2 regions of the Pseudoalteromonas sp. BSi20429 genome follow, and region 2 is predicted to be linked to the other one. Evidence: predicted binding sites of a transcription regulator. Region 2 holds the regulator's gene; the other holds the start of a gene.
What was found. The regulator ArgR, encoded in region 2, controls arginine synthesis, uptake and breakdown. The targets are predictions, from matches to a motif close to ANTGAATANNTATTCANT.
Positions count from the first base shown of each region.

Region 1 (3,700 bases), on a different contig from region 2:
TTGCGCTAACTTTAATAAATTAAGTGCGCCTTCTTGGTCTAATTCTAAACCTGTTAAAAAATTCTCAAACATAATAAACCTATGGTGTAATCTTTGTTCCGACATGCTCGCCTTGCAGCAGAGCAGTTAAATTTCCTGGCTTTTGCCAGCTGGAAATATACACACCGCGTCGTAAATGTTGGGCAGCGTGAAGGCTGGTCTTAACTTTGACCTCCATCCCGCCCACAATTACTCCATCTGTAATTAAAGTATCAATGTGTTTTGTGTCAAGTTGATGTAACGGTTGTTTATTTGCGTCAAGTACCGCTTCTACATCCGTCATAAAAATTAGTTCTGCATTTAAATTACTGGCAATAGCCGCTGCAGCTTCATCTGCATTTACGTTGTACCACAAGCCTTGTTCATCAAAGCCGATAGAGCTAACAATTGGTAAACGAGAAATTCTAAGTAAATCATTGATGATAGAATCGTCGTTACTTGTGCATTTACCCACTAAGCAAAGCGCTTTTAATTTTTGGGTTGCAGTCACACCTGCCTCAAAAAGACTTAAGCCGACAGGCTTATGCCCTGCGCTTATAGCTTGAGTCATTAATTGTTTATTAGCGCAACCTGCAAGCGCACCCACTATATAAGGCATTTGCTCTGCTGGACTAATACGTAAACCTTGGTGTTTAGCACTAGCAAAACCCGCTTGCTTTAGCCATGTATCTACTAAAGAACCACCGCCATGAACAATGACAAACTCATCATTTTTTTGCTCGCTTAGCACGTCAAATAACGCTTTTGCTGCATTTTCTGTATTAAGTACTGCACCACCGAGTTTAATAACCCACGTTTTTTTACTCATTTAAAACGCTCCTTTTAAGCCCGTAGTGTGATCTAAATTCATAGAAATATTAATACACTGCAAAGCTTGTCCAGCAGCGCCTTTTAATAAGTTATCAATGGCAGACATTACAATTAACTGCGTGCCTTGTTGCTGCCAGCCAATATCAACAAATGGTTGCTTAGCAACACCTTTAATTGAAGGTATTTTATCGCCTAACAAACGAATTAATGGTTCGTTAGCAAGCACTTGATAAGCAGATGCAACGTTTTCCTTGGTAACGCCAGGCTTAAGTTGTACATAAATAGTTTCTAAAATACCGCGCGCAAAGCTACCTAGATGCGGTGTAAATAATACTTTGTGGCCAAGGTGTTGTTCAATTTCAGGACCGTGGCGATGGTTAAACAAACCATAAGGTGCAAGCGATACCTCACAAAAATGTGTTCCTACACTCGCTTTACGCCCGGCACCCGTAACACCCGAAACGGCATTAATAATAATACTTTCGCTGCTCAATAAGCCTGCTTGTTTAAGCGGTTTAAGTGCATTGAGCGCCGCTGTTGGGTAACAGCCTGCAACAGCAATTAGCTTTGCGTTAGCAATAGCATCATGGTTCCACTCAGCTAAACCGTAAGCCGCTTCATTTAAAAGCTCTGGGTGTTGATGCTCAAAACCATAGTAAGTAACGTAATCATCATTATTTGCTAGGCGATAGCCACCAGATAAATCAAATACTTTTTTACCCATAGCTAAAAATTGAGGCGCTAAATCAACACTTACTTTGTGATCGGTACATAAACACACATAGTCAGCATCACTTTGAATGTCATCAAAAGCTGATGCACTAAGAGGAAGTAAAGGACAATCTAGTAAGCCAAGGTGCTCTGGGTATAAATCACTTAGTAATTTATTTTTATCTAAGCTACCCTCAGATACATAACAGCCTGTTAAGGTAAGGTTTGGATGATTAGCAACTAAGCTTGCTAACTCTGCGCCGCTATAACCGCTTGCGCCAATAATAACTACATTCATTGATTACTCGTTATTTTAAAATTTACTGCTGAATATATATGTTGTTCGCTTAAACTAGCTAAGACGCTAAATTAAGACTTAATTTAATGAATTTGTAGATTATCGTCGCATTATTTTCATAGCTTTACTTTAATATATTTATGCTTAAAAAGTGAATTGATATTCATCATAAATACTTTTATATTGTTATGCAATTAAATTGAATAATAATTTTGGATTTTTTTATGCCTTTGCCTTCGTTTATTTCTATGTATCAACAATTGATTGCAGCCCCTTCTATTAGTGCAATTGAAGACAGCTTGTGTATGAGCAATAAAAACGTAATTGAACTCCTTGCGAGGTGGTGCGAAACACTCGGTTTTACGTGTGAAATTATTGAATTAGAAGGAGGTAAAGGCCGCTTTAATTTATTAGCAAAGCGTGGAAAAGGCGATGGCGGGTTAATGCTTGCGGGCCACACAGATACAGTGCCTTTTGATGACAGCCGCTGGAACCACAATCCGTTTAAACTTACCGAACTAGACAATAAATTGTACGGGCTAGGAAGCATTGATATGAAAGGTTTTTTTGCTTTTGTATTACAAGCGATTAGTGAACTTGATGAAAAGCATCAAACTCAACCTATTTTAATACTCGCCACTGCCGATGAAGAAACAACTATGGCAGGTGCACAGCAAATATGTAAGCACCCTAATTTAAAACCTGCACGCTGTATAATTGGCGAACCTACTGATATGACGCCAGTATTTATGCACAAGGGCCATATGAGTACAGCAATAAGAGTGGTTGGTCGCTCTGGGCATAGCTCAGATCCCGAACGTGGCCTTAACGCCATTGAAGTAATGCATAAAGTGATTACAAAATTGATGATCTTAAAAGAGCAATTAAAGCATAAGTATTCAATAAATCACTTTGAAATTCCTTATCCAACATTAAACTTAGGTAATATTCATGGTGGCGATAATGCGAATAGAATTTGTGGTTGCTGTGAAATGCATATAGATATGCGCCCATTACCAGGTTTAAGTGTACAAGAACTACAAGCATTAGTGCTTGATGCAACAAAAGAGATAAATCAGCAATACCCAAATGCGGTGAGCGTTATTGATTTACATGAACCAATCCCGGCATTTAGTGGTAGCACCGACAGTGCTTTAGTTAAAATGGCTGAAAAAATAGCGGGGCAGAAAGCGGTCGCGGTAAATTATTGCACTGAAGCGCCGTTTATCCAGCAACTCGGTTGTGAAACAATCGTAATGGGCCCTGGCTCAATTAACCAAGCGCATCAGCCTGATGAGTTTTTAGCGATGGAAAAAATAAAACCATCACAACAAACAATCACCAATATCATAAAAGCAAACTGCTTTAGCAATCAGAGTTATTAACTGCTTATAACAACACAAAATAATAAAGGCGCCAATTGGCGCCTTTATTAATACAAAACTAAGGCTTAATCACCTTTAACTTCTAAGTTAATAAACTTAACTAGCTCTTCAGGTTGCCCTACTAGCATCATAACTTGTTGGTTAATTTCCATCATAGTTTTACCTTCAGGTAGCTTTGCTGACACACTGAATGAATTTAAACCTTTCGCAAAGCTGGTTAAAGCTTCTGCAATATCTTCAGTTACAGGAGCTTGTTGTAACTGCTGCTCTAACATCATTTCCATTTGCTCTAGCGTCATGCCTTGCTTTTCAAGCTCGCTTGATAGTAAGTCTTTTAACTTACCTTGGTTATTTAAGGCAAAGCTAACATTGCGCGGCTCTAACTTACTCATTGCTTGCATAACAAGTGTTTGCTGCTGTAACTCTTGCTCATAAGTAAGTGGCTGGTTACCCGCTT
Region 1 covers NZ_BADV01000023.1:126,114-129,813, reverse strand. The annotation lists gene P20429_RS14270 (ornithine carbamoyltransferase) at 1-72, opposite strand, end outside; gene argB (acetylglutamate kinase) at 80-847, opposite strand; gene argC (N-acetyl-gamma-glutamyl-phosphate reductase) at 848-1,858, opposite strand; gene argE (acetylornithine deacetylase) at 2,083-3,243, shown strand; gene P20429_RS14290 (hypothetical protein) at 3,309-3,700, opposite strand, start outside.
Region 1: the regulator ArgR is predicted to act here: its motif matches at 2,009-2,026, upstream of argC (N-acetyl-gamma-glutamyl-phosphate reductase).

Region 2 (3,700 bases):
CGGCACAAAGGTTATTCACGATTTAGATTTAACGGTGGGTAAAGATGAAATTGTTTGTCTACTCGGAGCGAGTGGGTGCGGCAAAACGACCACGTTAAAAGCGATTGCAGGTTTAATTGAAGCTAAGCAAGGGTCTATTTTTATAGACGGTAAATTAGTGAGTGATGAGCAATCGTTTGTCTCGCCTGAGCACCGTAACATCGGCATGATGTTTCAAGATTATGCATTGTTTCCGCATTTAACGGTAGCAAATAATATCGCATTTGGGCTTAGTAAAATGAGTAAAGCTCAAAAGCAGCAACGCGTTGATGAAATGCTTAAGCTGGTACATTTAATTGGCTGTGCCGACAGGTTCCCGCATCAGTTATCGGGTGGTCAACAGCAGCGTGTAGCTATTGCTCGTGCATTAGCTTATAAGCCTAGTTTATTGCTACTTGATGAGCCCTTTTCAAATATCGACACACAAGTACGCTTTGAATTAATTGCCGATATACGTCGAATTATTAAGGCAACCCAAGTATCTGCTGTGTTTGTTACACATTCAAAAGAAGAGGCGTTTGCCTTTTCAGATACACTTGCCATTATGCATCGCGGTAAAATTGAGCAACAAGGCACGCCTGAGCAGCTTTTTGCAGCTCCATGTTCAAAGGAGGTTGCAGAGTTTCTGGGTCAAGGCATATACTTGAGCGCAGAAGTATTAACAGCAACTGAATACAAAACACCATTTGGTTTAGTCGAGTCCTATGTTGAGAGTAAGCAAAACGTAAGCGTAGGGCTTATATATGTGCGCCCTCATCAAATAGAATTAGTGGCAGATAACCAAAGTGACAAACTCAGCAAGCGAGCTACAATCATAAGTCGTCGCTTTATTGGTTCGGCGTATGTTTATTCACTTGTTATTGATAAACAAGAAATTGAAGTTGCTGCACAATATGGCCAGTCATTTGAAAATAATGAACAGGTTATAATAAAAATAAAACCTCACACGGTGAATTTTTTCGAATCGTAATTAATTTGTTATTCGCTGTGTTTTTATCTGTAAAACTAAGGAATAACAATGGCGCAAGCGCAATCAGGGATTTGTGCTGAAGCAAACTTACACGGTTTGCACTTATTTTTTAATGTGTTTGATGGTCAAGATGAATCACTTCGCGCAAAGTTAAAACAAGTAAGCGCTATTGAAGAAGAATTTAGCGATCAATTTTCAGAATCAATGCTCTCTTGTATGGTTGCTATTGGTGCGCAATATTGGCCGCATATCCTCCCTGAATACATCCCAAGCGAATTACAGAGCTTTCCTAATATAAACCATAGCGATCATCAAATGAGCGTACAACCGTGCGATTTATTTGTGCAAATTCGCTCTGACCGTGAAGACGTTAACCATTTATTTGCGCTGCAAATTTTAAAATTATTTGCCCCCGATGTTGAGCTGGTGGAGCAAATTCGTAATTTTCGCTTTTTAGATGGTCGTGATTTTAATGGTTTTGTTTATGGTGGCGACACCGCACATGGAAGAAAAAAGCGCGCTACGGCTTTAATTAGTAACCCTGGCAATTTTGAAGATCAGGGGAGTTATATTCATGTACAGCGTTATAAGCATGATTTAACTATGTGGCAGCACTTATCATTGAGCGAGCAAGAACAAATAATGGGGCGTACGCGCCTTGATAACACGCTAATTACCCCCGCGATCGAAACCAGCCATGCTTCGCGAAGTGAGCTAAAAGACGAAGACGGACAACCGCTATTATTAAATCAGAGCATGCCTTATGGCGATGTGTATGAGCAGGGAATGTTATCAATTACATGCGCTTGTACGGGCACCGCATTTGAAAAAGTACTTAATAGTCGTTTAGGGGAAGGGGATTGTTACGACCACTGGCTTGATTTTACTCAAGCCGATATGGGTTCTGCTTTCTTTGCGCCTTCAGTCGGGTTTTTAAAACAAATTTAGTTTGCTATTAAACCGTATCAAATAAAATGCGAACACGTTCAAGTGTTACATCTATTTCAGATATTTTAGCAGGAGCGATAAAAATAGTATCGTCGCCTGCAATTGTTCCTAGTACGCCATCTGCTTTACCTAATGAATCTAATAAACGCGCAATAAGCTGAGCAGCACCTGGACTGGTACGAATAATGATCATCATTTCGTTGTGCATAATGTCGATTACTAATTGGCGTAATGGGCTTTTAGCCGTAGGTACACCCATTTCAGCTGGTAAGCAGTAAACCATTTCTTGTTTGGCGTTACGTGTGCGTACAGCACCAAATTTACTTAGCATGCGCGATACTTTACTTTGGCTTATATTGTCAAAGCCTTGATCTTTTAATGCATCAACTATTTCGCCTTGAGAGCCAAAATTTTCTTCTTTTAATAGTGATTTAAATGCTTTTACCAGTGCTTCTTGTTTATCTTGTGGTTGCATAGTCTTTATTCGTTTTTGTTATTTATGCCGCAAATTCTACACAAAAATGAATAATTATGCAGCAGTTGTTTAGTTAACTTGCCAGTTTGATGCGTTAAATCACAAAAGTTTACGACTATGGTCGAAAATATACTTGAAATAGACAGGATAAATTTGTTTTTAGTCGCTAATTTCATTATCTTAAGAGCCACAAATGTTTCCTACCTCAAATTACGGAGAATTCCAATGAAAGTTGCTGTATTAGGTGCTGCAGGCGGTATCGGCCAAGCGTTGTCTTTATTATTAAAAACAGGCTTACCAGCTGGCTCTGAATTATCACTTTATGATGTTGCACCAGTAGTACCAGGTGTTGCGGTTGACCTTTCTCACATCCCAACAGATGTTAAAGTAGCAGGCTTTGGCGCAGACGAATTAAACAAAGCGCTTGAAGGCTCTGACATCGTTCTTATCCCAGCGGGTATGCCACGTAAACCAGGTATGGATCGTGCTGATTTATTTAATGTAAATGCTGGTATCATCAAAACTTTAGCAGAAGGCATTGTTGCTAGTTGTCCTAAAGCGTTAGTAGGTATTATTACTAACCCAGTAAATGGCACAGTTCCAATCGTTGCTGAAGTATTCAAAAAAGCAGGTACTTACGACGCTAAACGCGTATTCGGTATTACTACGCTTGACGTTATTCGTTCAGAAGCATTTGTTGCTGAACTTAAAGGCGTAGACGTAGCAACTGTTAAAGTACCAGTAATTGGTGGTCACTCAGGCACAACCATTCTTCCTCTACTTTCTCAAGTTGAAGGTGTTTCTTTCACTGATGAAGAAGTTGCTGCACTTACTCCACGTATCCAAAATGCGGGTACTGAAGTTGTAAATGCTAAAGCAGGCGGTGGTTCAGCTACGCTATCTATGGGTGCTGCTGCAGCTCGTTTTTGTATGTCTTTAGTTAAAGGCCTACAAGGTGAAGAAGTTGTAGATTACGCTTACGTTGCTGTTGAAAATGGCGATGCAGAGTACTTTGCACATCCAGTACGTTTAGGTAAAAACGGCGTAGAAGAAATTCTTTCTTACGGCGAACTAAGCGCATTTGAAACAAAAGCAAAAAATGACATGCTTGAAACACTGAAAAAAGACATCAAAGAAGGTGTTGATTTCATGGCGTAATAGCCAAAGTAGAATAACAAAAAAGCCTGCATTTGCAGGCTTTTTTATTGCTCAGAATTAATTTCACACTGTGTAACTAGTTAAAACTAGTGGTCGCGGTCAACCGCAAT
Region 2 covers NZ_BADV01000089.1:20,957-24,656, reverse strand. The annotation lists gene P20429_RS03285 (ABC transporter ATP-binding protein) at 1-1,009, shown strand, start outside; gene P20429_RS03290 (Dyp-type peroxidase) at 1,058-1,957, shown strand; gene argR (transcriptional regulator ArgR) at 1,965-2,432, opposite strand; gene mdh (malate dehydrogenase) at 2,658-3,590, shown strand; gene ispB (octaprenyl diphosphate synthase) at 3,677-3,700, opposite strand, start outside.